Regions from separate parts of the Pseudoalteromonas sp. SW0106-04 genome, predicted to be linked through region 1. Evidence: riboswitches for the same ligand, from Rfam matches in the RefSeq annotation. Region 1 holds a riboswitch; the other holds the start of a gene.
What was found. Region 1 has a riboswitch for lysine ahead of lysC (lysine-sensitive aspartokinase 3). Riboswitches for the same ligand answer to the same signal wherever they lie in the genome.

Region 1 (15,356 bases):
AAATCAAGCCAACTAACAGCACCAAAAGCAACGGCATTAATCGCCGCGACCAAGCTTCAATCCCTGATTTAACCCCTTTTAAAATAATGCTTGCAGTTAACACCAACATCAACGGCGTGAAAATAAGGTTACGGGCAAGAGAGTCGCCACTTAAAAATGCGGCAGCGTCATTCATACCTAGCATCTCGCACAGCGGCGCCAAGGCATGGGCCAACATCCACCCAGCCACGATAGAATAAAAGCTCAGCATGACAATGGCTCCGGCTAAACCGATATAACCAGCCCCTGCCCCTATTTTTTCCGCTTTTGGTTGCCAAGCACGTTTAAGTGCTTGTACCGGGTTGGCTTGAGCGGCGTAGCCCAAGTACAGCTCAGTGAACAGTGCCGGTAGTGCCAAGGCAAAGATGACAATGAAATACACCAGTAAAAAAGCACCGCCACCGTAATTCGCTGCTTGAGTTGGAAAACCCCAAATATTACCTAGGCCTACTGCTGCACCAGCTGCCGCTAGTACAAAACCTATACGGCTTTGGAAACCGTCACGCTTATTCGTCATTCGCAGGGATATCTGTTATTGTTTTGCCGCTATTAAATCATAATTACCCGTAACAAAGTAGTCATAGCCACGCTTATCGGAATGTCCTTGATGCTAAACCCTGCCTATTGCTTTTCACCTTTACCGACCGATACCGAGCAACATGCCAAGCACAGCGACGTGGTGTTGCTTTATTGTGCTAAAGCGCACGGTGAATTAGATGACTCACATTTGCACCGTACAGAGCAAGCGGTCTTAGCAAAGCGTAAAAAGACGCAGGCGCAGCAGGAGTATCGCGCCACACGCTGGGCCATAAAACAGCTTGCGCGACAACTATACCCGCAGTATCGCGACTACCCTCTTGCTGCTTGGTGCAGTGAATTTGACGTTGACCAGGCGCAGCTGATATTGAGCATTGATGGTCATCCTCTCGATGCACGGGTGGTCATCAGCCACGCTCATGGCCACATTGCTGTAGCAGTGACGCGGGGTTCAGTCTTATTAGGTGTGGATATTGAGAAAATAGACAACTCTCGCGCCTTTAAGAAGCTCGCAGCGCACTATTATCCCGAGGCCGAGGCAAGAGATATTGGCAGCGATGTTGAGACCTTTTTCCGAGTTTGGACATTAAAAGAAGCCTACGCAAAAGCGACTAAGCAACCTATTGCCACCTTGTTAGGCCAGCCCATTTTGGAACTTATCGCCGCCCTTGATGGCCAGGTGTATTGTCAGGAGCTATTTGCCGGGCACTTTGATATCAGTCTTATCACCGATACGCAGCGCCCGGTGCTTACTGTTAATCTTCCAGCAGCTGTTGATGAATAGTTTGCACCACTGCATCAGACTGGCTTTGCTCAACTAAGAAGCACAGGTTATGTTTCGATGCGCCGTGACAAATGAGGCGAATATCAAACTCACTGAGCACCTGCATTAAATTCAACTCGCTCTGGCGCAGCACAATCTCCGAGCCAATTAACGCCACCAATGTGAGGTTATTCTCAACTGACACATGACAAAACTCGCTTAAACGCTCAAGAGCTTGTTGATCCAGCTCCGGCCGGCTGGCATTCGGGGCATTATCGAGCGTCAGTGCGACACTTATCTCCGAAGTCGTGACCAAATCAACGGAAATGTTATGCTCACTCAAAATAGTAAACACCCGCGCTAAAAAGCCGCTCGCTAGTAACATTTCTGGGCTTTTCAGGGTCAAGAGAATTTGGTTTTTACGCTGAGTCACTGCGCGAACACCCGCTAAAGTATCTCCTTGTGGCGTTTTTTGTATCCACGTCCCGCCTCCTTGTGGTTCGCGACTGGAGCCGACAAACACACTGATGCCACTGCGTGCAGCAGGTAAAATAGTCGCTGGGTGTAAGACTTTAGCGCCAAAGGTTGCCATTTCGGCGGCTTCGTCAAAGCTTAAGTAGGCAATGGGTGCGGCTTTGGCACAGACTCTGGGGTCGGTGCTGAAAATACCGACCACATCGGTCCAAATATATACGCTGTTCGCGCCAATCGCCTCGGCTAGTAGGGCCGCGCTGTAATCCGACCCCCCGCGCCCTAAGGTAGTGGTATCGCCATAGTCATCACTGCCCATAAAGCCCTGAGTGACAACCACTTGATCTTTAAGCAACGGCAGCAATTGGGCATGGGCTTGCTGCGCTGTTGTTTTAATATTGGGCTGGGCTTTGCCAAACTGACTATCTGTTTTGAGCACAGAACGCACATCAAAGCGCGTTGCCGCCACGCCATGTTCGCGTAATACCTGAGTAAACAAATAAGAAGAGAAACGCTCGCCAAAACTCAGTAGCTCATCGCTGTGAGCGCTCGATTGTGGTGCTTGCTCAGCACTGCTGCGAAAGGCGCTCAAGGTGACATCAAAGCCGTGGGCTAAATCGGCATCAAGGCTAACATATTCGAGAATATTAAGCTGGATAGCGATCACCCCATCAATGTGCGCTTGGCGCTGCTGAGGCGTTAATGCACTTTGGCATAACGCTACAAGGTGATTGGTGACCCCGGCACTGGCGCTGACGACCACCACACGCACATTATTATTAGCAGCGATGATTTGTGCACACCGGCTCATAGCGCCATAATCGGCTACTGAAGTGCCGCCAAACTTGGCGACAGAATATTCCTGATTCATTATCTCTCCGAGATGAAAAACGAGTTATTTTTCAAATACAATCAGGAGAACTTGGCAAGACTAAAAAGGTAAGAATGTCCATTGCCAGAAGCCCTCCACCCCTACAGGTGACAGTTCCGAGGATTCAGCCTCAAGAACCGAAAGCCATTGCGACGCACAATGCACTTCCTCGGCGATAGTCTCCCTCATAAACGGTCATTGGCGGTCGTCGGCCTCACGTTTACTACCTAGCTATCGCACCTCTTCTGCGACACATTCGGTCTTGAGACCAAATGTGAATCAGCAATGTACCTAGCAGACGGCTAGAAGTCAATATCACACTTCACTGGATGGTGTTCTGGCGGTTAATGATTGCTTGGATACACAGGTTGGCCGCAGCCTGCCTGTGTATTGCCTATTATGGATTCTCATTAAGGTTGTATGGGGCAATGCTCACCATCAACTGGCACCCAAACAGTTCGCGTTTCCATACGACAATTATATTCGACGGTTTGCTCTTCTTGTTGAGTGAAATAGGAGTTGTGTTGATGCATATACACGCCACCGGGAGCCTGGCCAGAAGGTCCGGCAATTGTCCAGTTTGCAGGGCAACTTTGTGTTGATAATACAACGCGAGTTTCCCACTCTGGCGCATCGCTATTAGGAGCCGGAGCAGTAAGCCTGTAGTGACAACGTTTGTAAGAAACGTCTACTAACTCGGTTCTATAATCACAGACTCTCACTAATCGCTCGTCCCAATACCCTCCACAATTTGCACTGTTTACTTGGGTATCATAGAAGGTATTGTAGTCTGTTACTTTTATTTGTGAGCTAGATGCAAATACATCATTGGCCACGAAAAAGAGCAAGGCCACCACACAAGCTGATAAAATTTTTTGTCTCATTTTTATTTCCTTAACAATAGGTTGGAAACAAAAATGCTACATAAAACCATCATTTATATAAACAAAAACTGAGTTGATTATTTTTCACCCAAACCACTATTACCTTATCGACAATAAATAAACCTAAACACCTCTTCTTCATTAAAAATGCCAACGTTGTAATTCCTTAATTACGCAACAATCAATTTATAAAAACTTTATTTCAAGAAATAAACGCCTCATATTGTGTGCAAAATAAAGTTACCTTTTCTGTGAATAAAATCGTCATGAAATAAGCTAATAGTGAGCACTCGCCAATATCTAAGAAAACTGACTACTGTCCTCAGTCATGCGCACCACCAAGCCTTGGGCCACTAAAAAATGATAAAGCTGTAAATCAGCTATCAGGTCACTTGAGGAAAGCTCAAAGTCTTGAAAAGTTTTATTGTGATAGCGAAAACGAACAATATGTTCATAACGCTGGTGCTGGCAGTAAATCACCTCTTTGACATCAGCGAGCTTTATCGGCGTATCAAGTAAGTTCAGCACCCCATGCTCAACAAATATGGCACTACAGCGTATGGGCTCGATGCTCCATTGATACTGGGCACTGAGCATAAAGCTAAATATCAACACCGATATCGCTTGCGCCCAAAAGCTCTGCTCCATCATAAAGTTAATAAAAAACAGTACATAGATAAACAGTGCACCGGTGTATAAAGCGCGGGTGATCACCGCACGCGTGGCAAATTGCTTTTTGCGGGTAAGTTGACTCACTGGGGTCTTCCTTGTTTGATGAAAACTGAATTTAGTGGCTGTAGGCAGACGGTTGTTTTATTAGCCGTTCATTGTCAACGACCATAGTCCATTGACCGTCATTGTTGTTCGGTGGCTCGTTGACGATGAAGGTGGTGCTGAAAAAACCAATGCCAACACTGAAGTCGTCACCCTCGAATGATTGCAACGGCCCTTCCACTGAGGTAGATCCCCCGTTTTTATAGCGTTTATAGGCCACTGTGCCATCTTCGAGAATCAATAAGCTCATGCTTGGACTTTGCCAGTGCCCGACATAATCGCGCTTTTGCACAGGGACGGGTTCTGCGCAACTACATAGCAGTAGAATAAACGCCAAAGCCAGTAATACTAATCGCATCCGTTGCTCCGTTAGTTATCGAAATAAGTTATAGGGTTGAGGTAGAAGGCTTTCTTGACGCCTTGGGGGGCGCTGTCAATAAGCCAAAAGTAAGGAATTAAAGTCACCAATGAGTAGTGTAAATGAGCAGCTTTACCTTGGGCATTGCCGCTGGTGCCAACACTGCCTATTTGCTCACCGCCACTAAACCAACGACGATCGCTATCACTGAAGCTGTCTAGATGAGCATAATAGTGTAATCGCCATTTTGGTCCGAGGGCGATAATCACATTGCCGCCCTTTGGCCACTGTCCACGATAAATCACCAAATGATGTGAAGCGGCCACCACATCAGTACCTTTATTGGCAAAAATATCGACCCCTTTATGCACCCCAGAGCTTCCCCAAGGTTCATACCAAAAAGTATCTTGATGCCAATCAGCGCTACTTGCCCCATGCACGGGAATAGTCACCGGCTCGGGCACAAGAAACGCGAATATAAAACCAAACAGTAATGCCGCCAAAACTAACCTCCTTGTTCTTTTTAAGTACCGTATCGGCTTACTCATGAAGCTGTTTGCTCATAAAATACTTTTTGCCGTTAAGCGGATATTGCTGTTGCACCCATTGTGTTTCATAGCCATGGCGCTCATAAAACGGTTGCGCCTGAAAATCCAAGGTATCGAGCAGCACATACGTGCACCCGCGCGCCTCAGCGGCTTGTTCTATGGCAGTGAGACACTGTGAGCCGATGCCTTGCCCACGTAATGTGTCACTCACCCAAAGATAATCCAATAGCAACCAATGACCAAAGGTACGGCCACTGGCTCCGGCTTTTACTTCGCCTTGTTCATCGCGCCAGCTAACCGCTAAAGGCTTACGTTCTACATTTTGCCAATGAGCCCAATTGTATTGGCTGATTTGCTGAGCAATAAAGTCGAGTAAGTCTTGTTCTGGATTCTGTATTACTTCTAACGTCATACGACCTCTGAATACATAGATGCAATTAATTAAACACCGATATAAAAAGCGAAGCTTACAGAGAAAGGAAATGTTTTGCAGCGATCAACGACCAGTTCTAAGAACCAAGGTGCACATCACTGCTAATAACTAAAAAATTGGCGCCAATCCTTTTTACCGTGTAATCGCAATCCATGCCTATATGTGTGCGTTATGAGGGCCAAAATAAAGGCCCTCGTGCTGTCAATGATATACCACTTTGTAGTACTTAAACAAACGTACCCATCATGTAGGCTCCGCTGTAACCTACTGAATAAGCAATTAATAAGTACACCGTATTGCGTAGATAGCTCATAAAGGTAAGGTCACGCACCTTACTCATGGCAATGATCCCTGCCGCCGAGCCGATAACCAGCATCGACCCACCCACGCCGGTGGCATAGGTAAACGCGAGCCAGTCGCGGGTTTGCATGTGAATGTCCGCTTTTAATAACGCTGCGGTCAGTGGCACATTATCCACCGCTGCCGAGAGTATGCCCATCAAGTAGTTGGCTTGATTTGGTGCCAATACTTCATACAAGTGGGTAAATTGCGCCAGCACCCCAACCTCTTTTAGCGCGCCGACCAACAGCAACACACCGACAAAGAACAGTAAGGTGTCGTATTCAATTTCACGAATATAGTCGATGATTTTTTTATTCACGTCTTTTTTACGCATCAAGAACTGGGCGCTTAGGAACATCACCGAAAGCCCGAACAAAAAGGTCAGCAAAGGCGGGATGGAATACAGCACACTCATGGTTAGAGTACCGACAATGGTGGAGATAAAAATCGCCGCAATGGTGATATCGGTCTTTTCTATCGCTTTAGGCTCGCCCAAAGCGAAGCTCACTCGACCATTCATTTTCATCGATAACAACGCAGCGAGTACAATAACGCTCAGTGCTGCTGGGGCCACTAGCAGCAGTAAGTTGGCGATGGTGACTTTATCAGCAAGGAAGATCATGAGCGTGGTGACATCACCAGTAATAAGCGACACCCCCCCTGAGTTAACCGCGAAGATGATTAACGTGGCGTACTTGACCAGTTTGCGCCCATCTAACTTCAACGACATCACCACCGCCAGCGACACTAAGGTTGCGGTGATATTGTCGGAAATCGACGAGAACAAAAAGGCAAAACCAGCAATCAGGAACATTAATTTACGCTCACTGATTTCGCTGGGCAATACGCGTTGCACTAAGTTTTGAATGAACCCTTTGGAATTGAGATAGGCAACAAAGGTCATTGCCGCCATTAAAAATAGCCAAAGGGTGGCAATTTCTAAAATATTCTCATTGAGTTCATGCTTAATGTGGTCGAGGGAGTGACCGTTTAGTGGGGAGATAAAGAGGATGATCCAGCACAGGGTGCCGAAAAACAGCGTGGTTTTGGCCTTATTCACGTGGATGACATCTTCCACGACAATAAGCACAAAGGCCACGGCAATGAGCGTCAAGATGAGCGCACTGACCATTTTTGGTATTTTTCCTTGCTATAGGCGAATAGAACAATACTGCTAAGTTTACTGCCCGTATGCACACACCCGCGCTACAAAAAACAAACTTAGGAGTACCCTGGGTTAATTGTCAGACCAATAACAGGTTTTTGGTCTGCAAGCGGCGCGAATTCTAACACCGCTTATGTCCCGGGGCTATTACCAAATACGCTAATATGACAATTTTTTTACTCCCCCCGTGTAAAGCTTGCGCAACGGCGCAAAAGCTGTTTTACCCTTAGTTCGCTTTCGTTATAATCGCTCCCCATTGCCAAGCACAAAGAATACATAACATGATACTAGCCAAGCGCGTTCTCAATACGCTGACAGAGCTATGGCCGGTGCTGGAAACTCTGATCAAACGCTACAAGATGGGCGATTTCAGTATTAAAGAAGTGCAGAGTATAGTGAAGCAGCACTTTCCCCACTATTCCGGCGCGCAAATATACAAAGAAACTAACCGCCTACTCAATCAAGATATCTTGGTGCTCTTGGCCAAGTCTTCGCAGTTGGAGATTAACCGCGCCATTAGTGATTTTGCCGCTTACTTGCTGCAAGATGAAAGTCTCGGTGTGGCCGCAGAGATTCACGTTTTGGTGGAGGACCTGCAACGCTTAAGCACTAAATTGGCACAAGCGGTAGATGATGCTGATTACATGGATATTAGTCGTTACAGCCGAATTATGGATGAACGGGTTCGCAAAATCGTTAAGCTCTATCGACATAACGAAAATGCCATTTACAACTTGGTTGAACAAGCCAAGTCTGACGCCTCGCACTTGTCGCTGGCAAAACGCTACAAAGCCGTTATTGAAGCATTCGATGAGTACATCGAGCCGATGTTAGCCATGCTCGATATTAACGGCCCATTTCAGCTGTGCTTTGATGCCATTGAGCAGGGCCTCAGCACGCACTTGTACACGCTAAAGCAAAGTGGCCGTGACAGCGCCAGTATTCGCATGCTTGAGCAGCTGCGCACTCGTATCCTCGATATGCATCAAGTGGGTCAGCAAAGCTTGCGCCACAGCGCCGATATTCTTATGCCACTGCGTGAGGAGTTACGACAAAACACACTGATCACCCGTCAGGCAGCAAAAGTACTGGCACACATACGAAAGCGCGGGTTAGACACGGTTATGAGTGCCCATCAGCCATTTTTTGCCTCCGATCCGATGCGCCACCAGCTCGGCAGTCATGCTCAGCTAACAGCCTATATGGCAGGGTTGGCTGAATTTGAAGAGCACGACTTTGAGCTACCCGATGGCGACCAAGCTGCGCCCTATACACCGCCAGCGATCCCCGCTTATGGCGATGTGCGCGCTTTGTTTAAAAGCAACAATAAAAAGCGCGCAGGCAAACAACAAGTTATCGATGTACTCACTGGCTCCTACCCAGAACTAGAAGCCGATGAGCTACTTTATTTGTACCAAAAGCTTATTAACGACGCGAGCTTAGCACTCGAGCAAGATACCCACCCCGAACAAAAGACCTTCGCTGGCAAGCGCTTTACCTTGTACCCCTTCGTTGCCGCCAGCGAGCCCACTAATGAGAGTAATGACCCGGTATGAGTCAGATTGATTTATCGCAGCTAACGCAACTGCATTACATTAACAAAAAACTAGTCAGTGGCTATCACATCAGCGAGCAAGACAACTTGGCCTGGCAAGAGCTAGACCAACAGTTAGACCAATACGAGCTGTTATTTACGGCCTTAGGCCACACCCTAGTGCATGATGCGCGAGGCTTTTATTACTTTGCAATGGATGAAGGCACTGCCAATATGGGCAAAGTATCGCGGACCATCGCGCTTTTTATCTACACCTTAATCGAACATTACGCCAATGCCGGTAAAGACCCAATGCGTGCACTATTCGACAGTGAAGTGGATTTAGAGCTATGCCAAGAGTTGGTATTACACAACAAGGTGCTGTTCGACCAACTGGAGATTTTCTCTGGCACCGAACTGCGCAAAGACGTGTTAATGCGCATGGTGCGCTTAGGGCTATGCAAAGAAAAAGACCATGCCTTTCGCCTGCTCGCGCCTATCCATCGCTATTTAGATGCCTTATTAGAAGTAAACAGTGATGCGCTAGAAAGCGCCGAGGAGCTATAAATGCAGCAGTTACACGGATTAAGCAAACTCGCCTTGTTAAATACTGCTGGCTATGCCAAGTGCGTTATCCCCTTACATAAAAGTAGCTCCATATGTGCCCCTAATAACACCGGAAAAAGCTCGGTCATTAATGCCTTACAGTTTCCTTTGATTAACGATTTGCGGCTCACCGAGTGGGATGGCCATGACTTAGAGGAAACCCGAAAGTTTTATTTTGCCTCCGACCAATCCTACATTTTATTGGAGGCCGATCTTCCCCATGGCAAAGTGGTCATCGGCGTTGCTGGGCTGGGTAAAATAGCGGGTTTCGCTCATCAGTACTTTTGCTATAACGGCGCTTTAAATTTAGAGGATTTTACCGACAATAAACGCATCGTTAAGTACACCCGGTTATTTAAGCATTTACAAGACAAAGGCTACCAGCCGCTCGAGCTTAAGGCGCAAGAGCTCAATGCCTTGCTGATTGGCGGTGCTACACCCTTTGACGGCGATATTAACTTACGCATGATCCCGCTTAATAATGTCAGCGACGCGCCTACTTACAAAGAAATTTTTCGCCGTATGCTTAACCTTCATAAGCTCGGGGCCGGCGATGTTAAACGCTTTATGCTGCGTGTGTTTGAACGTCATATGTCCAACGCCCATGTAGACTTCTACGAAGTGTGGCAACGCGCCTTTGATAAGGTTAACCGAGCCCGCCGCGAGCTCAATGCCTTAGAGACCATGCAAGAGCCCATTGCCGCCTTGGAAAATATGCTGGAACATCAAAGCGCGCTCAAGGGGAAGCTGGGCGCCTATGGGCCGAAAATAGATGTTGCCTTGGGCGAGTACGCCGAGTACTTCGAGGCGCAAAATGACGAGCTCAATGAGCAACTCTCGGCCATTGAGTCGCAAAAGCACGAGTTTGAGCAAAAGCAGCGTTTATATGTGCAACAATCTCGGGATATTGAGCGCAAAATTACCGAACTCAACGCCTGGTTTAGTGATTTCGATGCTCTGCATCATGAGTTTGAACTCGCCAACAGTGATACCTTACACAGCGAGCTCAAAGCACTGAAAGGTGAATATGAAACCCTTAGTCACTCATTGAAAAGCGCCGAAGGACAAAGCTTACACACCTTAGATTTCCGTATTAAGGAAACGCAAAAGCAAATCAAAAGCCTGAAATTGCAACTCAAAAACCTTGAGTACAACCTGTTTACTCGCATGCGCGAAGATTTATCGCTTAAAGAGGTTGAAGAAATTTCGCGTATTTTAAACCCAGACTTGCTCTCTTTTGCCACCACCAGCGGCGGCGAAATTAGCATTGACGATGAGCACGCCTTTGGCGACTTCTTAACCCTGTTGAGCGAGGCGATACGCGGCGGTGAGTTAGTGCTACCCGGTGCCACCATCAAGCTTAAAAAACTGCCTGTGGTGCAAATGCAAAGTGGCGCCGATAAAGCGCAGCTCACCGAGCAATTGCAGTCATTGGAGCATTCATTAACTGATTTAAAAGCGCAGCGTGACGTAGCCGCCGATGTCGCCGGCAAACAAGCTGAGCGTGATGCCCTTTATGAGCAGTTGATGGCCCAGGAGGCGGCATTAAAGCGCTATGAACAATACCAGGTGATGCAGCGCTCGCAGCAAGCGCAGCAGGCACTGATGGAGACCCTGAACGGTGAACAAGAAGAGGTGGATGGTTATCTCAGCGAGGTACAGCAAAGTGCAGCGGGGATTGCCGATAGCCGCGCGATTGTGAACTCCAAGATTGAAGCCCTGGCACGACAAAAGGCACGCTTAGAGCAGGTTAAAAGCGAGCGTATCGACCACACGTTAGATGTTGTAGGCGGTAAGGTGACGCCGTACTTAATCGACATTAACTTTGATTTTGATTCACTGGCTGACACCATTCATACCTTTAACAAAGATTGTCAGGAGCTGCGCAACTTCGATATTAATATTCGCAACACCTACTTACACATCTACAATGCCGGGATTACCAAGTTCGACAACGAAAGCGATGAGCTGAGTAAATACCAAAAGCTCATCAGTGCCTATCACAACATTGATAACGAACGCGAAGCCGTCAACCGCCAAGCCCGTGTGGCCCTCACCGAGGTAGCGGCAACGATCAAAGGGTTACGCCAAGACCTGGATAGGTTAACGGCAGAGATGCGGTTGTTTAACGATGGCATCAGTGAGCAGCAAATCTCTAATCTGCAAGGCTTTAAAATTGATGTACTGCCTAGGCAGATGCTAGTGCAAAGCATTGATACCATTTTGGCGACCTCTGATCTGTATGAACAAGGTGACAGCCTTGATTTGCTCTCAGAGCAGCATATCAACGAGTCGCAGGTGAATGAGGCGAAAGATCAGTTAATTAAGCTCGCCTCGGAAAAGGCGGGGCTGACATTGAGTGATTTATTCGATATTCGCTTTCAGGTGATTAATCGCGCTGGCGAAACCGAATACTTCGATAAAATAGACTCCGCTGGCTCCAATGGCACCCGTATCACCATTAAACTGCTATGTGGCATGCTATTTATACGCCATTTGCTATCCGACAAAGAAAAAAGCTTGTATCGCGTGCCTTTATATATTGATGAAGCGGCCGATATTGACCCACAAAACCAACAAGCGATCATTGAAACCGCACTGAGCTTTGGCTTTGTGCCTATTTTTGCTTCGGTGAAGCCGCAAATAAGCTGCGACTATATCGTCCCGATTCGCACCCTAGGTGATGGTAAACAAAACTGGGTTGACGAGCGTGATTGGATTAAAGTAGAGCAAGACCAAGCTAGCTAAAAAATGACTGCGATGGAAGGCACTTATTTCTGTCGCCTTTAAATTAGCTATCACGCTGGGAGCATAGAGTGAGAAAAGGATTTTTGTCTTTGTTAGTCGCGGCGTTTTTGCCGCTTAATTGCAGTTATGCTGGGCAAGCGCCAAGCCCGAGTGTGCTTGACGCCCAGCAAAGTTTTTTGCAAAGAAGTGTACAACAAACCCCCTTTAGCGCAGTGGTGCTCGTGCACAGCGTCAGCAGTATTGCCGATGATAAGGCGCTGATGTGGCATATCTACCGTGGCGAGATTATCACCCCGATACGGGGGCAACAAAGTGGTGATATTAGCTACGCGATGGCGGTGGAAAAAGGCGAAGAAGCGGTGCTCCCTGCAACTCCGGTGTTACTAACACTGTGCTTAAACGATGATGATAGCATCCCTAGCGACTTCTATTGGCCAGGCACAGGAGCCGAATTTGCAACAACCCCCGAGCTACTCCAAGTTGCTCAACTAGCGGGCGCTAACAGTGACAACGACCAAAAAGAGTTTGCCATGTGTGATTAGCTCATCTATGGCATATTGATAGTCACTCACATCCATAGCAGCACAACGGCACGCTCACCATGCAAGGCATGCGGCAGTATACGAGGGTGCTGCTGTGCATCTGCCTACTGATAATTTTGCTATCAACTTCATATCGCTTGTAAAGTTAGCAAACCCCATGATGGGTGGTTTTTGTCATGAATATCATTGACAAGGCAGAGCGCCCCTCTATTTAGCGCAAGGCAAAATTGACCGCCGCTTGCGCATGCAGTGCCGTGGTGTCAAATAATGCCATGGCGGTGTCTTGTTGCTTTAGCAACAACCCGATTTCTGTACACCCTAAGATGACGCCTTGAGCTCCTTGGTGGCCGAGCTCAGTGACAATATTTAGGTAATCAGACTTGGCCTGCGGACATATATGCCCTTTACACAATTGCTGGTAAATCACCTCGTGAACGCGCTGGCGCTGCTGAGCATTCGGCACTAGGACACTGATATTGAACTGCTCATACAAGCGCTGGCGGTAAAAAGGCTGCTCCATGGTAAACGCCGTGCCCAATAGACCTACGGTGGTAATCCCCTGTTGTTGCAGTGCTTCACCGACCGCATCAACAATATGCAAAAGCGGTATATCAATATGGGCGCTTACCTCATCGGCCACTTTGTGCATGGTATTGGTGGCGATAAGCACACAGTCAGCACCTGCACGCTGTAACTGTGTTGCAGCATAGCCGAGGCGCTCCGCCAGTTGCGACCACTGATTGTCGTGCTGTAGCTGCGCAATAGTGGCAAAGTCAACACTATTGATAATTAATTGAGCACTGTGCAAACCGCCTAATCGCTGCGCTACGCCTTGATTAATAAGTTGATAGTAACTTTGTGTACTTTGCCAGCTCATGCCGCCGATTATGCCTAGGGTGTTCATCGCTTACTCACTGTAGCTGTATAAGGATTCACCAAAGCGCTCTCGCTTAGGCAGGTAATAATGATCATAGTCCAAAGAAAAAGCCACATGATGAGCTTTCCCTTTTAACTCTCCCCGTGGCACTAAGCCATAGTAGCGAGAGTCGGCACTATTACGGCGGTTATCGCCCATCATTAAATAGTGATCGCTGGGGATGAGTATCGGCGCAAAGTTACCAGCATGCATGGCACGGGTTTTATCTATTCGAATGGCATGGGCGAGGTCACCGAGCAACTCGGTGGCAAATAACGCCTTAGCGTTCTCCTTTGTCACCTTATAACGCTGCGCCTGGCCATTGATAATTAACACCTCATCGTGCATGGCGATGATATCGCCTGGCACTCCCACAACACGCTTAACGAGTCTGTTATCAGCGGCCTTGGAATCGAACACCACAATATCGCCACGCGCAGGCTCGCCCATTCGTAACAGCGAGACATCACTAAAAGGGACGCGCAAATCATAGGCCATCTTATTTACGGTAATACGGTCACCCACTTCTATTGTTGGCAGCATAGAGCCCGTCGGCACGGTATACCAATCGGCAAAAGCGCTGCGAAATACCGACATGCCGATAATAAAACAGATAAATCCACGGTTGTTCTTAATTAATTGCGCAGCCCAATGGCGACGTTTAGCTGGTTGAGACATGGTTCACTCCTTTTTGCCTTAGGTGGGCGCGAGCACAAAAAGTTCGGCGAAAAATGTAAAAGAGTGTGTGCGGTTGACCCTGATAGCAAAACAAAACGGCCGTGCAGACAGCACAAAAAATATATCAACGCGGCCGCAAGCGAATGCTTGGCCGCGTATTTAAGCTATCTTTCGGGTCACCCACCAAGTGGCTATTTGCATCAATAGCGCGCTGACTAAACACGCCAGTAGGCCGCTTTGTTGGTATAACCACCCCGATAACACGGTGCCAATAAGCCTTCCCATGGCGTTGGCCATATAATAAAAGCCCACATCCAAAGACACCGCATCTCTGTCTGCGAGTTTGACGACCAGGTAGCTATGCAGCGATGAGTTAACCGCAAACACCGCGCCAAAACACAACAACCCGACCACCAAGACAAGATTTTGCACACTCTGGCTGGTGGCAAACAGCAACCACACCGCTATTAATAGCGCCGTTGTTAGCGTCAACAATGCACTAAATCCAGTTGCTTGGTGAAACACCGACACACGGGCATGACGGCTCAAGCGCGGCGCGATACTTTGCACTACACCGTAGCCGATAATCCACAGCGCCATAAAACTGCCAACCTCGGTGTGTTGCCATCCTAGCTCGCTAATAAAAAACACTGGTAAGGCCACCACAAACCAGACATCGCGAGAGGCAAAGAGCAACATACGCGCAGCTGCGAGGCGATTTAGTGCCGCGTTTTTAGAAAACAATTGCCGAAATTTAGGTTTAAACTTACTACGGCCTAAATCCTCGCCGAGCAGCAATGCACTGAGGATAAAGCCAGCACCCACCAAGACCATTAACGCAATTACCGCACCGCTAAAACCGAGTAACGACAGCAGCGCACCACCGGCAAAGTAGCCCGCTCCTTTTAAGGCATTTTTAGAGCCGGTAAGTAGCGCTATCCAACGGTACAAACGCCCTTGTTGTGAGTCAGTGACCACGGTTTTAATGGCACTTTTCGCGCTCATTTTATTGAGATCTTTAGCTATGCCGCTGAGTGCCTGCGCCGCCATCACCCAAGGCACACTGAGCCAGCTTTTATCCACTAACAACATGGCCAGAGCAATCAGTTGCAATGCCATGCCTATTTGCATGGTGCGATTGAGGCCG
Region 2 (15,356 bases), on a different contig from region 1:
GCCACGAAAAACCCACCATGTTTTGGTCGGACAGGGGCACCAACTAGAAGTTGAGGAACATGGCAGCGGGGATGGCTTGCCGGTGATTGTCTGTCACGGGGGGCCAGGTGGAGGGCTCAGTCGCTTTGAATGCGCGCACTTTAATCCCGAGCACTACCGAATTTTACTTTTCAGTCAACGAGGGTGTGGTAATTCCACCCCTCATAGTTGCGAGCATAATACTCTGGAACACTTGATTGGCGACCTTGAATGCATTCGCCGTCATTTGGGAATTGGCCGCTGGGTTGTGTGTGGTGAGTCTTTCGGAGCTACCCTAGCGATGGTGTATGCTTTGCGACACAGTGAGCACGTAAACGCTTTGATGCTTTGGGCCAGCTTTTTTGCAAGCCAACAGGATTACGACTGGTGTCTGGGGAAAAGTGGCGCCGGAGCACAATTTTACCCTGAATATTATCGCCAATTTAACCTACAAAACCAGCCAACGTCAGCATTGATCGAAGGTTTCCATCAGCAACTTTTTAGTGATAGCGAGCCCACGCAGCTCAAAGCCGCCAAAGCATGGGTGGCCTGGGAGGAAACCTTATGTTGCGGCACGGCACCAAGTATTAAACTGCTAGAACCCGCTGCGCTTATCAACCGAGCACAGCTACAGCTGCACTACTTCAAGCACCAGTTTTTTCTACGTGACAATATGCTCATGGACCATGCCAAGGAGTTCGCAGGCCTGCCGGTATGGATGGTTCACGGGCGCCACGACTTGGTGTGTTCATACGCGCGAGCCCAAGCATTTGCCACGGCCGCACAAGCACATTTAGATATTTTTGAAGGCCTTGGTCACAGCTTGGCTGATGAGGTATATTGCCAAGCCCAATGTCGGGCAACCGACCATATGTATTTGAAGTTAAAGAGGCAGCAGTGCAAGGATTAATACAGCGCGTTAGTCGCGCCGAAGTCACCGTTGAAGGGCATGTAGTAGGGGAAAATAGACCAAGGGATTGTGCTGTTATTAGGCGTAGAAAAGGCCGATAGTGAACAACAGGTCGACAAACTACTCCATAAAGTGAGTAATTATCGTATTTTTACCGATGAGCAAGGTAAGATGAATTTAAGCCTAAAAGACATCGGTGGTGAGCTTTTGGTGGTATCGCAGTTCACGCTTGCCGCCGATACTCGCAAAGGGATGCGTCCTAGCTTTTCCAGTGCGGCAACGCCACAACAAGCTAGACAGCTATATGACCTGTTTGTTGATAAAGCGAAAGCATTAGGCATCACTGTGGCGACCGGACAATTTGCTGCAGATATGCAAGTATCATTAGTCAATGATGGTCCGGTGACGTTCAATTTAGCCGTTTAACGGGACAAAAACACTAAATGATTGGAGTAGCCTTTTACTTTAACCATATCGGGTGGCTTGCCAAAACAAGTGATCAACAAATGTTTAAGTTGCTGCAACTGTGACTCATGGTGGGCCAAAAAGTTGATAAAGAGGTGCCCATCATGGTTCAACGCAGCGCGTATTTTGTCGTAAAACCGATGTTTGTAGAGGAACATTGGAGCATCGAGCTCACTGAATAAATCAATGATTATCCAGTCGTAACACCCCGGCTCACTCAGTACTTGCTCGGCATCGGCACAGCGTAAAGTGGTGTCATGGCGACCACCGAAGTAGCGTTTATAGCAATGAATAATATCGGGGTTTTGCTCCACGGAAATAAGCTCGGTATCAGGGTAGCTGTGGTGTAAATAGTTGCGTATCGCCCCTCCACCTAGCCCCAATTCCAGAACTCTGTCCGGGGTGGGCAAGGTGTGCCAATACTGAGCAAAAATTTGTAGGTGTGGAAAAAGTAGGTGGTTAGGGCGACTGCGCTCAATAATGGATTGCAGTGTTTGGTTTATCAGCAACCAGCGAAACTGTTTATGTTGGCGTACCTGAATACTTGTGCAGCCGAATTTGTGCCAATACAAAAGTTGGCCGATATTGGCACAATCAGCAACAAAGTGCTCGGAGACGGCTCCGCTATGTTCGATTACTGTTTCCATAAAAACAGCATAGACACCTTGTGACATTTTACCTAATTGTGCACTAAATTTTACGGTGCGAGAAACCGCAGTGCTTTGGTCTTATTTTATCCCGTTGGTAAATCTTGTAAGGTGAGGCATCACTTTTTATCTGGAGTTGGCATGTTCGAAGTAACTATTCCGCAAAGTAGCGATGATTGGCAGGCCTATTATCATTTACGTTGGCAAGTTTTGCGTGCACCTTGGGAGCAGCCTAGAGGCAGCGAGCAGGATGATTTAGAACAAGAGTCAGAACATCGGTTTATTAAGAATAAGGACGGTGAGGTGATCGCCGTGGCACGTTTGCACTTTAATAACTCGCAACAAGCCCAAGTGCGTTATATGGCTGTTGATGATGCTCACCGAGGCCAACATCTGGGTAGCCGGCTATTACATGAGCTGGAGAAAATAGCTTGGAATCAGGATGCGAGTGAATTGGTTTTGTTTGCTCGCGAGCGAGCTTTGAAGTTTTATCAACGCCATGGCTACGAGCTTAAAGAAAAAGCGCATCTTGCCTTTGGTGATGTGCAGCATTGGAAAATGGTAAAGCAACGCCCTAGCGAGCCAGGTTGGTTTCGTCATCCAGATTGGACTCAGGTCTTGCAAGACACTTGGCGCGAATCGATTCCTATCAGCGATAAGATGGGAATTAAAGTAGAAACGTATACTGACTGGCAGTTCAGTGTCAGTGCTGATCTGAATGCTAATATTAATGTGCATAACACCATGTTTGCTGGCTCTGTTTATTCTATGGCAACGCTAGCAGGGTGGGGAGCAACTTATTTGGCACTTCAAGAGTCCCAACTTATGGGGGACATTGTGCTTGCTGATGCGCAGATAAAGTACCTTAAACCTATCAACAAAGAGCCTAGAGCCCAGGTTGATTTAACCCAGTGTGAGGGGAATGTTGGCGATTTAACAACCCAAGGGAAAGCACGTTATCAGGTGCCAGTACACATTTATGATGGCGATATTTTGGTCGGGGAGTTTACCGGCCGCTTTGTTATCGTTAAAAGTGAATAAGATTAAAAAAGCCCCTGACGGGGCTTTCTTTTATACTACAGAAGGTCGGTGAGTAGAATGCCGACACCAAAGCGCTCGGTATCTTGGTTGTAGTCAATCAAGCTTTCACCATAACCATTAAAGTACTGAGCATAGCCACGAAGACGGCCCCACATAGGGAAAGACCAATCTAGTTGAATGGCACCGCGATTATCCGAGTTTAGATTGTTGCGCAGCATAAAGCTAAACTCATGCTCTTCGAAACGGCGCACGCCTTTGAGCTCAAAGTAACCCATGTATTTATAAATATCAGGATTGTCATCACCATCGGCAACCATAGGATCTTCTTTTTCATCTTCAGGGATGCGGTACCACGGCTTAAAGCTAAATACATAGCCGTCTTTTTCCCAAATAAAGTCGACGTATAAGCGGTTCCAGGAACGCGAGTAAGGTTGGCTACGGCCGTTGGATTGATGCACAGCACCCACTGCAATGGCCATTTCGTCGCCCCAAAGCACGTTTTCAGGGTCTAGATAATTAATCCAAAAAATTTCCGGCTCATAATTGGTTTCTCTAAATGGCGCAGAAATATCTTTGTTGTAATACTGCCAATAAGATTGCAAAGTAAAGCCGAAATAGACGGCTTGGTCCTCGTCACTGAAGTTGTCGTAAAGCGGTACTTTTAGCGACAGCTGATACTTAATCTCAACATTATCTAAGTTTTCGCCGGTATTGGTGTCGCCTAAAGCACTGATATCCCCAAAGGGTTCTTCATTAGGATGCTTCATGTAGGTCACGGGCAAAATATAGTTGCGCTTGTGCGGCGTGATCACGTTGCGGTTTTTCTCCGTTACCTCTTCACGAGCCTTGCGCTTATCAATGGCTGTAAGCTGTTTACTTTCTTCTAAATCAGAGCACTTTTTACGAAGCTCATCCAAGGTTTGTTTACCATCACCGGCAATCGCTTCATTAAGAATGCACTGTTTGACAATACTTAGCTCATTGTCTTGTTCGTTATTTGCATTTGTTGCAGGCTCATCCGCCCACGCATGGCCGCTCAGGGTCAAAGCCAATAAAGTGTATCGCCAATTCATAAAAATCCGTGTGCTGAATAAAAGGGACAGAAGATGAAATCAATAGTACACCTTTTTAGCAACAAGCGGGTGAATTTAGGCTGAAAAAGAGGGCGACAAAGTCGCCCACTGGCAGTGAGTAAACTCACTGACTCTCACGCAATGGTTTACAACTCGAAGGTGTTGGTAAAGAATTTATAGAGTTCGGTGCCCTGATTTACACTCGCAGAGGCAAAATGAAGAATGGCAATCGCATCGCTGTCAGCACACAAGGTGTGCAGCGGCGTTTCACTTAAATATCGCTCCATTCGCAATATGTTGGCGATAGGAGTTCCCGCTGCAATCGGCTCCCCCAGTGGGGCTAAATATTCCACCATTCCCCCCATCGGGGCATAATAGGTTTTATAATCGCTGAGCATACAACCATAGCGCGTCATTTCTTTTGGGTAGAAGGGTGCGTCTTGCAACACGCCTTGGTAGTTAAGATAAGTTAAAATATTGTCGGCATCGTCTTTAGCGGTACTGAGGTCGATACGCTCTTGTGAGCCAAGCTCAACGGTAAATGCTTCCACAGGCACTTCAAAAGCACAGTCCAATGCATTGAACTGAGCCTTAAGTTGCCACCAAGGGCAAAACGCCGCTTCATCTAGGGCACCGTCGAACTCATTGGGTATAAGTAAAACGTTAGCGATATTAAAATACTTAGCGCTAGCACGGGCATATTCAGGACAATACAAATGCTGAGTCGATATCGGCCCGGTGTGTAAATCTAAAACGATATCGGCTTGATGTGCGAGCTGCTGAAGTTGCAAAGCGATGCGCTTACCCGTTGACAGCGTGTGCGCAGGGGCCTCAAGTTGAGCGTCGATACTCGCAATTAGCGCGTGCTGAAATGTATCGCGAATTTCGCCGCTAGACAGGTGTGCGCATTGCTCGGCCATCGTCTTTGGCAACTGGCTATCGTAATGATACATACGGTTCCAGTTAACACCGGTAATAGGATCAAAGCGACCCAGCGTGAACTCGCCTGATTTTTGGTTGCAACCAATGGGGTTCGCATAGGGGACTAGGGTGATGTCGCCGTTAAGCTCGAGGGTCTGTAACTGCTCTAATAGTTGGTAAATGACGGCATTACCTTGCACCTCTGCGCCATGCATATTGGCCTGAATATACACGCTTTTTCCTGTGCCATTACCCTTTAAACGGTAAACTGGAATGGTTAACGGCAGGCCATTGGCTACCTCACCCACATAAAAGTTTTCTTGACTGACAGGATGCATATTTACCTCAGATAAAAACTGGCCGGTTGTGGCTCACGAACCACGCGCAAAGTGCCGTGTTCAAACACGTATTCACCAGCCAATGAGTGGCACAGAAAAAACGGCATACTCTCGGTGAAGCCATAGGCTCCGGCCTGCATAAACACGAGCCAATCATGTTCATCAATATCCTCAGGCAGCGAGTGTTGTCCTAGGCTATCCAGCGCAGTACACAAAGGTCCATGGATACGATAGTTTACCTGTTCGGCTGTACTTCGGCGTAATAACTGCGCGGGGAAGTTTTGCCCTGCCACAGCGGGACGTAAAAGATGATTAATACCACCTGCGACGATCAGCTGGCGCTCACCATAATTTGTTTTTTGTTCAATGACGGGGTCTAAATAGTAACCACATTGTGCGACGGCGTAACGGCCCAACTCCATCCACAACTCTTTTACGCCGCTTTGACGCTTAATATCGCGCAGTGCGCCGAGCACATCCTGCCACTTTAGCGGGCTGCTTTCGCTGTCATAAGGAACGCCTAAGCCTCCACCTAAATCCAGTACTTGCATGGCAAAACCAAGGCGTTCACAGAGTGCTTGTAATGGCGCTAACATGCTTTGCCATAGGTGAAGCAGCTGGGCCGCATCAAGCATGTTGCCCCACTGAAAAATATGCAGGCCAATGCAATTCAGCGCAGGGTAGTCGGCTAAGTAGAGCCCTTGCCACTGCTCTGGCGCTAAGCCAAACGGAGTCAGGGTATTGCCACCGAGCGGATTACGCTCACCTTCTGGCCAGCGCAACTGCACTCTGAGCAATACATCCACTTCAATACCTTGGTTATACGCCAGCTCATTAAGCCAGCGAACTTGATTGATACTCTCCAATACAAAGGTACGTACCCCAGCGTCTAAGAATTCGCCTAACTGCTGGCGCGATTTTGCCGGCCCGGTGTTGAGGATGCGTTGTGCACCAACATGCTGTGAAAGCACCTGGTTGAGCTCACCGCTGCTGGCGACATCAAAGTCAAAGCCAGCGGCTGCCAGAGTCTCGATAACCGCAGATAAAGGATTCGCTTTTACCGCATACCATAACTTCACCACATCTTGCGCCATCAGCTCATCAAGGTGCTTACGTAGGCTGTCAAGATCGTAGACAAAACAAGGCTCGTGGCGCTCCTGAGTGAGGGTATCAAAAGCGTTTAACAATGCGCCAGAGACAGGCATTAGCGTAATACCTCTTCTAACTCCAGCGATGCATCGCTGTGCTGATCGCGATACTTTACGATAAGCGCACAGCTCATACTGAGCCCTTGTTCGCGTCCCCAAGTGCTAGAGCTTGGGCGCGAGCCAGGTATAACAATGGCGTTGGCCGGAATCGCTTCGCCCTTATCGAGTTGTCGCTCGTTAACGCAGTCATATACTGGGATAGTGGCGCTTAAACGTACACCAGGGGCGAGTACCGCACCTTGGCGAACCACCACCCCTTCGACAATGACACAGCCCGCGCCGATAAAGGCATCATCTTCAATCACCACAGGGTTAGCGCCAATTGGCTCGAGCACGCCACCTAGTTGCACAGCGGCGCTAAGGTGAACGTTTTTGCCCACTTGCGCACATGATCCCACCAAGGCATGACTGTCGACCATAGTTCCACTGTCGATGAAGGCACCAATATTGATATATGCAGGTGGCATGATAATGGTGCCAGGGGCAACGTAAGCGCCTCGACGCACAGCACTACCGCCAGGCACCATACGAACATTATCTTGGGCGCTAAAACCGCGAGGAGCTAGATTATGCTTATCAACAAAGCCGCCCGCAAACTCGGTGTTACTACCATTTTTGAAGGCTTCGAGAATGCCTTTTTTTACGTCCACATTGGCGTGCCATTGGCCGTGTTCGTCTTGTGTTGCGGCGCGTACGTGGCCGCTTTCGAGGTCATTTAGTAAGTCTAACCAACTCATAACTGAGGTACCTTGTTAACTAATTTTATCAATGTGCCCACGCAACAATGCGTTCATGAGCATTAAGAAGTGGTTGTGTGTCATTAAGCTCAAGGTGGCTTAATGGTGGTCGTAACACCGGGCTGTTGAGGCGTTCAAGAGCATGCAAAAGGCACTTAACGGGCACTGGATTGGCTGCACTGAACAGCGCATCAATTGCACTGCGCCAGGTGACAAAGGCATTGACGCTTTGTCCTTGAAGGCATTTTTGTACCAGGTGCTGTGTCTGCTGTGGCCAGACGTTGGCGGCCACAGATACAAGGCCCGCTGCACCGGCCTGAGCAAAATAAGGGATCAGCGCGTCGTCGCCACTGAAAATTGCTAACTCAGGCGCGGCTTCGCGGTAAGCCTCAAATTGTGCAATATCACCGCTGGCTTCTTTAAGTGCCCAGCACAGTGGGTGCTGTTGTAGCTGTGCTAAGACCGTAGGGGGAATACTAACTGCAGCGCGTCCGGGCACGTTGTACAACATGCACGGCTTTTTGCTGGCATCCAGTAGTGCCGAGTACCAATGTAGCTGCCCTTGAATACCCGGTTTAGCATATAGGGGCGCTCCCAGAAGGTAGGCGTCTATGGGGTGTTGGTTACAAAAACTAAGCCATTGTAGTTGCTGGCTAAGGTTAAAACCGCCCACGCCAACCATCATTGGCACACGCAAGGTGAGCGCTGTAACGTGATGAACTACGGCTTGTTGCTCATCTATACTGAGAGCCAGAGCTTCACCAGTAGAGCCAAGAATAAGAATGCCGTTTCCCGCTTGCTCTTGCTCGCGCACAAGTAGGGTTAAGGTGTTAAAATCAATACTGCCGTCAGCATGCATCGGAGTGATCAATGCTGTCCAGACAATGGTATCTGCTAAAGAATGAGTTGTAGTCATCTCTCACGAACTTAGTGCGAGTTCGATTGAATTAGGAAGGGGTTGCCCGCCTCGCATCGAACTGGTTAAATTCGAAGAGCGAATGGGCTTAAAACACAGAGCCAAATGGGCCCAGCGTTACTAAGACCAGAAGCTCTCCACCAAAAACATAGCGCTAAGCGCTAATGGTGACAGTCGCTGGGATTCAACCCATGCGCCCGAGACAGTAAGTAGCAAACTTTACTGGTCTCTCGGCGTACATCCCCCTCGTTATGGTGCTTTGGAGTTTGCTCTCCTTCCCATAACTACCTGAATGACGCTCCTCTTCTAGCCCTTGCGACCACAGCACATGCGGCCGACTCAATAAGGGTGCCTTTTTATTCAATCACTTTATGCTTAACGCTGTCAACGCTAAAGCGAGAACAAATTTTACAAAGGCTGATTTTGTGTCAGTATTAAGGGGTTATTGCAAAGGCCCCTCTTATGCAACGTCTTACCAAACACTTACAAAAACGTTATTTCTGGGCAGCCAGTGTGCTTGTTGTTGTCATACTTAGCTCTACAGTGTATGTGATGAAAAGCATCAATATGCAGCGAAATGACGCAAAAGTAATAAACATTGCGGGTATGCAGCGGATGCTTTCGCAGAAGATTGCATTGCATAAATTGGCCGTCAATGACCGTGCTGTAAGATTTGAGCAGCAGCAACTCGCTCGTGCCACTATGCGCTTTTACAATAACCATGAGTTTTTATTAGGCTCACAGTTGGTGCAGCAAAGCCCTCAGGTGCAGGCGCTTTATCACCAGCAGGGCTTGGATGGTCGGGTGCGCCAGTATGTGCAGTTAGCGAGTCGCAGCGATGCACCTTTAAGTGCTTTTCAGGGTCAAAAACTACTGTCGTTATTGCAGGACTTAGATGCTGTTGTCACCGTATTAGAGTCAAAATCTAAGCAAAAAATAGAACATTTACAGCTTGTTATTCCCCTTTTAACGCTGGCAGCCATTGCTACTATTTTATGTGAGTGGTGGCTCATCTTTAATCCTTTGACACGTCGAGTGTCAGCTATTCTTTATCGGCTTCGTTACCAACGGCGTCAAGCCGCGCATGCGCATCGGGTAAAATCTGACTTTTTAGCTAATATGAGTCATGAGCTAATGACGCCAATCACGGGGATTATTGGCCTATTGGACTCTCATACTGCGGCTGGTCGCGAAGAACAGCAAACGGCATTGGGCTGCGCCCGACATTTGCAGGCGCTAGTGCAAGAAATGTTGGAATTACAGAAGCTTAAATCGGGAGCGTTTACTACTTTAGTGACCGAGCAGTCATTAAAGCAAACGGTGAGTGCAATATTGGCGCCTTGGCAGCTTAAGTCTGAAACCCTGCAGCGATTGAGTGTCGAGGGTGAAGATAGCCTACCTGTTCAAGCACAAACTGATCATCTGCATTTAATCCAAGCAGTTAATCAGCTATTGAGCAACGCCTTTATACATACGCGCGCTGCGGTGCATGTGCAATTTGAATACCATGAACCAGCTGGGCTGCTGAGTGTTGTCGTTAAAGATAACGGCGATGGCATTACTACTGCTGATATTGAGGCTGCTCAGCAGAATGCTGTGTATTACAACACCGAGCAGGTACAGCACTTTCAAGGCGCGAAATTAGGTCTCAGCCTCGTGTATGCGTTAACTCAAGAGGTGGGTGGAAGCCTTACGATTCGTAGTACCACAACAGGCACTGAGGCCAAGCTAACTTGGCCCGTACTTACTATCGACAAAGCCCGGTTAGAGCCAAGCAGCCAGCATGGCGATATTCTGATTGTTGAAGATAACCCAATAAATCAGTTAGTGCTTGCTAAACAAGCTCAGCAAATAGGCTTTAACACCACCATTGTTGATGATGGTGAGCAAGCACTCAATAAATTACTAGAACATCACTATCAATGTGTATTAATGGATTTAAATATGCCAAACAAAGACGGCATAAGTACCATTATTGAGATTCGTGAGCGCTTAGCGCTCAGCGTGCCTATTTTTTTGGTGACTGCCAGTCAAGACGAGCATCGCATCGCGCAGAGTATCACTGTCGGCGCCAATGCCGTACTTAACAAGCCGGTCAATACTCAGCAGTTGAGCGCGTTATTGAAAAAACACGTTATTGAGAGGGCTGCCTTTTCGTAACCGTGAATCCTTGTTCGCGCAGTAGGTTAACGAGCCCATTTTTTTCCGGTAAATGGAGCGCACCTACGGCGATAAACAGTGACTGCTGCTGCATTGGCTGGTTAAGTTGTGCGACCCAGTTTTGATTACGCTCAATAAGTAAAATATGCTCGTTAAGTTGACCGAATTCAGAGTCATCAAAAGCATCGTGGTAGTACTGCCTCAGTATGTCAGTATCTCCTTGCTTCCACGCGCTGATCAATCGAGCAAAATAGTGGTCGAGGTCTTTGAGTTGGCGAAAAGTATCGTTGACCATTTCATCAGCGTAATTATCTAAGGCGCTGAACATTTCTAGTTGCTGCTCTAGCGACTCGAGCTCCATTATCGGCTTACCTATTGCGTTTGCCTTAGCTAACACTTGCTTGTCGATTCCGTTTTGCTCTGAATAGCCTGCATTTTGATACTCGATTTGCACCATAGTGAGTAAAACGGCCCAAGGCTTCAAGCCTGAGAACATGGCAATATTAATACTCTTTTGTGCAAAATAGTCACTGAGGCGTTGATAGTTTTTACTGCTCAGTTCAGTTTCTAGCGTGCGGCCGTTACGCAGCATCATTAGCGGCATGGAGCGTTGTTGAATTTGCATAGGTGAGAGCGCGCTAATATCTACTTCAACGACCACTTTATCACTGCGGCTAATTGCTTGCTCAACATAAGAGGGGAGGCCTTTCATTGCTTCATCACCAACATGCACAGTGCCAAACAAATAGGAAGTAACGCCATTTTTCTCCACTTGCCACAGTGCCGGAGTGGTGTTTGCGAGGCAGAGCTGAGTGAAAAATGCAAAACAAATGTACAGCAGTGGCCAGAAGGTTTTTTTCATAATGGTATCCAGAGGTAGTTGTTTTTAGCCAGTGTAACTGAGTTCGGTAATTTAGCCTATTGGCTGACCATTTTTACTAAAAATATTCAGCTGTTACAGCACGCTATGTTAAATACGTTTTAATGTCGCAATGAAAAAGTTGGAATTATTTTTCACTTAATTGGCTATTAAGGTTTTTTTATGTGATTAACGTCGCAATTTTTAGTTGTTTCGCATTGTTTTTATGGTTGACTTAGAAGGGCTGCCAAGGTACTAATAGAAAAAGAGCGCAGAAATGCGGTAACAAACTTAAAAAAGCGAAGCGAAAAGTACATGTTGAATACGCAACTTAGCCTAGTCCTAGTGATTAACGTCGTGGTGATTATTATTACCACGGGGGCTTTGTAGTGCGTTAAAAAAGAAATTTCGCAAAGAAGCCCCCCGCACTGAAAAGTTCGGGGGGCTTCTTCGTTTATGGGCTAACACATTGAGGAATGAGGAAAAATGACTGGCGCAGAATTAGTGATCGACATATTAGCCAAAGAGGGCATAAACGAGGTATTTGGTTACCCTGGTGGGGCCATCATGCCCATTTACGATGCCCTTTATGAATCTCCAGTCACTCATTACTTAACTCGCCATGAGCAAGGAGCTGGCTTCGCCGCTGTGGGTTATGCACGCAGTAGTGGCAAACTGGGTGTGTGTATGGCCACTAGTGGCCCGGGAGCCACAAACCTGATCACCGCCCTTGCCGATGCCATGATGGACTCCGTGCCGTTATTAGCCATCACCGGGCAGGTGCCCACAGCGGCAATCGGCTCGGATGCATTCCAAGAAGTTGACGTCTTGGGAATGTCTCTTTCATGCACTAAACACAGCTTTATGGTTGAGCGCAGTGAAGATTTAGCGCATACCCTGCAACAAGCCATCCACTTAGCTCAAAGTGGTCGTCCAGGCCCTGTGCTTGTTGATATTCCAAAAGATATTCAAATGAATGAGGCGCATTACCAGCCTTGGCTAGCCGAATCAGAGCCGACGTCGCAACCTTGCCAGCAACAAGTACAATTGGCTAATCAGTTGCTCAGCGAGGCTCAGCGGCCAGTGGCCTATATCGGTGGTGGGGTTCAAAGTGCTGGAGCCCAGCAACAACTCATGCAGTTTCTATACAAGACCAATATGCCAGCGGTGCAAACACTTAAGGCGTTAGGTAGCGTCACACCGGATTATCCACTTAATTTGGGCATGTTAGGCATGCATGGCACTAAGGCCGCTAACTTGGCGGTACAAGAATGTGACCTGCTTTTGTGTATTGGTGCCCGTTTTGACGATCGCGTGACCGGCAACCTGACTAAGTTCGCGGCGAACGCGAAAGTTGTGCACCTTGATATCGATGCTGCTGAAGTTGGCAAGCGAAAGCCTACAGATGCATCGCTGGTGGCGGATTTAAAAATATCACTGCCGCAATTGCAGTGTTTTGTCAGCGAGCCGCAATGGTGTAACTATGTTGAGGAGCTAAACCAAGAGCATGCGTGGCGCTACGACTACCCCGGTGAAACCGTGTATGCACCAGCTTTACTTAATCAACTGTCGCAGCAGCTAAGTGCCGATGCAGTGGTATGTTGTGACGTTGGTCAGCACCAAATGTGGGTCGCGCAGCACATGCAATTTAGCCACCCGAGCAACCACTTAAGTAGCGGCGGTGCTGGGACCATGGGGTTTGGTTTACCTGCTGCCATTGGCGCGAAAATCGCCCGCCCCGAAGATACCGTGGTGGTGGTTTCTGGTGATGGCTCCATCATGATGAATATTCAAGAGCTGGCCACCATCCGCCGTAATAATTTAGATATCAAAATCGTGGTTATTGATAACCAAAGGTTGGGTATGGTGCGCCAATGGCAGCAGCTATTTTTCGCTGAACGCTACAGTGAAACGACCCTTTCTGACAATCCAGATTTTGTCGCTTTAGCGCGCGTTTTTGGCATCGCAGGGCGCTGCATCACTTCTCAGGATCAAGTACAGGCTGCGCTTAGCGAGTTGCACAGCAGTGACGGCCCGTATTTGCTGCATGTGTGCATTGACGATGCCGATAACGTCTGGCCATTGGTACCGCCAGGTGCCGCGAACGATCAAATGCTGACGCAAACAAACCAACAGGGGCAACCATGAAACATCGCTTAACTTTACATCTTGCCAATCAAACCGTCGCCGTTGAACGCTTTTTACGAGTTGCTCGCCACCGTGGTTTCAAGCTAACGGCGTTGGAATTAGCCAGCAGTGAAGAGCATTATGCTATCAATATGACTGTCGACAGCGACAAACCCATCTATCTTTTAACGCAACAACTGAATAAGCTGGTAGATGTGCAAAGCGTGACTTTGCAACAACTACAACAACAAGCGATTTAGCGCTGCGACCAGCAAGGCGCACAGCAACACGGATTTATAAGAAGGTATTAACACATGACACAAACATCCGAATTAATCTGGCACAACGGCGAGATGATCCCTTATCAGCAAGCCACCACGCACGTATTAAGCCATGCCTTACATTATGGTAGCTCGGTATTTGAGGGGATCCGTGCCTATGACACCGCTAATGGGCCGGCTATTTTTCGTTTAACTGACCATATGAAGCGGCTCTTTGATTCGGCAAAAATCTACCGCATGGAAATCCCGTTTTCACTGGAAGAGTTAAATCAGGCGTGTAAAGAAGCGGTGAAACAAAATGGCTTTAGCGATGCTTATCTGCGCCCGTTTGCCTTTTTAGGTCACGTTGGTTTGGGGTTAAACCCCAAATCACACCTAGCCGATGTCACCGTAGCGGCCATGGAATGGGGCGCCTATCTCGGTGAGGACAGTCTCGCTCAAGGCGTTGATGTATGTATCTCTTCATGGAACCGCCTAGCGCCTAATACTATGCCCACGGCGGCAAAAGCGGGCGGCAACTATTTGTCTTCGCAGCTTATATCAGGTGAAGCCAAGCGTAACGGCTATGTTGAAGGCATTGCCTTAGACACCAATGGGTGTTTGAGTGAAGGAGCAGGCGAAAACCTCTTTGTGATTAAAAATGGTGTGCTATACACGCCACCTACCACCGCCTGTATTTTACCTGGCCTGACCCGCGACACCATTATGACGCTTGCCAAAGAGCGCGGCTATGAAGTCCGTGAAGAGTCAATAGCCCGTGAGGCATTGTACCTTGCCGACGAATTCTTTATGACCGGTACGGCCGCCGAGGTCGTTCCGGTGCGCAGTGTCGACCAAATTCAGGTTGGCGAAGGTCAGCGTGGCGCTATCACCGAAGAGCTGCAAACCGCCTATTTTGATTTGGTCAAAGGGCGCAGTGAAGACCCGCGCGGCTGGCTAGAGTACGTAAACGACTAACGACGAGGTGCCACTAGCACCACTATTTTGGGAATGAGGTAAGTCAAGGCAGCCACGGCTGTGCTTGCAAATATATAGAGGTAAACATGGCAAAACTGCGTAGCGCAACAACCACCGAAGGACGCAAAAGAGCAGGGGCTCGGGCGCTTTGGCGAGCGACCGGCATGAACGACAGCGATTTTAAAAAACCGATTATCGCGGTGGTTAATTCATACACTCAGTTCGTGCCAGGGCACGTGCATTTGAACCAGCTCAGCGAGCTAATGGCACATACCATTCGTGATGCCGGTGGGGTGCCACGTGAATTTAATACCATCGCCATTGATGACGGTATCGCCATGGGTCACGGCGGCATGCTGTATTCTCTGCCGTCACGAGACCTCATTGCCGATTCGGTGGAGTATATGGTTAATGCTCACTGTGCCGATGCCATGGTATGTATCTCTAACTGTGACAAAATCACCCCAGGGATGATGTTAGCCGCATTGCGATTAAATATTCCGGTGATCTTCGTCTCTGGCGGGCCGATGGAAGCGGGCAAAACTCGCCTTGCGGATATCGACATTAAATTAGATTTGGTTGATGCCATGGTCAAAGGCGCCGACCCTAGTGTCAGCGATGAAGACTCAGAACAAGTAGAGCGCTCTGCGTGTCCAACCTGCGGCTCGTGCTCGGGTATGTTTACCGCTAACTCGATG

Region 2: it holds a riboswitch for lysine, as region 1 does, so the genes downstream of both, dapA (4-hydroxy-tetrahydrodipicolinate synthase) here and lysC (lysine-sensitive aspartokinase 3) in region 1, are expected to answer to the same signal.

The regions. Positions count from the first base shown of each region.
Region 1 covers NZ_BCAI01000005.1:60,974-76,329, reverse strand. Annotated here, with positions in the region: gene W04_RS07765 (sodium-dependent transporter) at 1-556, opposite strand, end outside; gene W04_RS07760 (4'-phosphopantetheinyl transferase superfamily protein) at 647-1,360, shown strand; gene lysC (lysine-sensitive aspartokinase 3) at 1,332-2,681, opposite strand; lysine riboswitch at 2,762-2,934, opposite strand; gene W04_RS07750 (hypothetical protein) at 3,092-3,565, opposite strand; gene W04_RS07745 (hypothetical protein) at 3,866-4,321, opposite strand; gene W04_RS07740 (hypothetical protein) at 4,353-4,697, opposite strand; gene W04_RS07735 (peptidoglycan DD-metalloendopeptidase family protein) at 4,709-5,245, opposite strand; gene W04_RS07730 (GNAT family N-acetyltransferase) at 5,238-5,657, opposite strand; gene nhaD (sodium:proton antiporter NhaD) at 5,905-7,152, opposite strand; gene W04_RS07720 (hypothetical protein) at 7,467-8,741, shown strand; gene W04_RS07715 (hypothetical protein) at 8,738-9,286, shown strand; gene W04_RS07710 (ATPase) at 9,287-12,073, shown strand; gene W04_RS07705 (hypothetical protein) at 12,142-12,615, shown strand; gene W04_RS07700 (aspartate/glutamate racemase family protein) at 12,827-13,519, opposite strand; gene lepB (signal peptidase I) at 13,523-14,209, opposite strand; gene arsJ (organoarsenical effux MFS transporter ArsJ) at 14,369-15,356, opposite strand, start outside.
Region 2 covers NZ_BCAI01000003.1:328,997-344,352, reverse strand. Annotated here, with positions in the region: gene W04_RS06220 (alpha/beta fold hydrolase) at 1-928, shown strand, start outside; partial or broken gene dtd (D-aminoacyl-tRNA deacylase) at 916-1,354, shown strand; gene W04_RS06210 (spermidine synthase) at 1,351-2,040, opposite strand; gene W04_RS06205 (bifunctional GNAT family N-acetyltransferase/hotdog fold thioesterase) at 2,182-3,081, shown strand; gene W04_RS06200 (phospholipase A) at 3,117-4,154, opposite strand; gene W04_RS06195 (succinylglutamate desuccinylase/aspartoacylase family protein) at 4,301-5,413, opposite strand; gene W04_RS06190 (PLP-dependent decarboxylase) at 5,416-6,618, opposite strand; gene W04_RS06185 (2,3,4,5-tetrahydropyridine-2,6-dicarboxylate N-succinyltransferase) at 6,618-7,358, opposite strand; gene dapA (4-hydroxy-tetrahydrodipicolinate synthase) at 7,387-8,274, opposite strand; lysine riboswitch at 8,397-8,588, opposite strand; gene W04_RS06175 (response regulator) at 8,737-10,434, shown strand; gene W04_RS06170 (TraB/GumN family protein) at 10,409-11,296, opposite strand; gene ilvG (acetolactate synthase 2 catalytic subunit) at 11,780-13,441, shown strand; gene ilvM (acetolactate synthase 2 small subunit) at 13,438-13,680, shown strand; gene W04_RS06155 (branched-chain amino acid transaminase) at 13,735-14,658, shown strand; gene ilvD (dihydroxy-acid dehydratase) at 14,745-15,356, shown strand, end outside.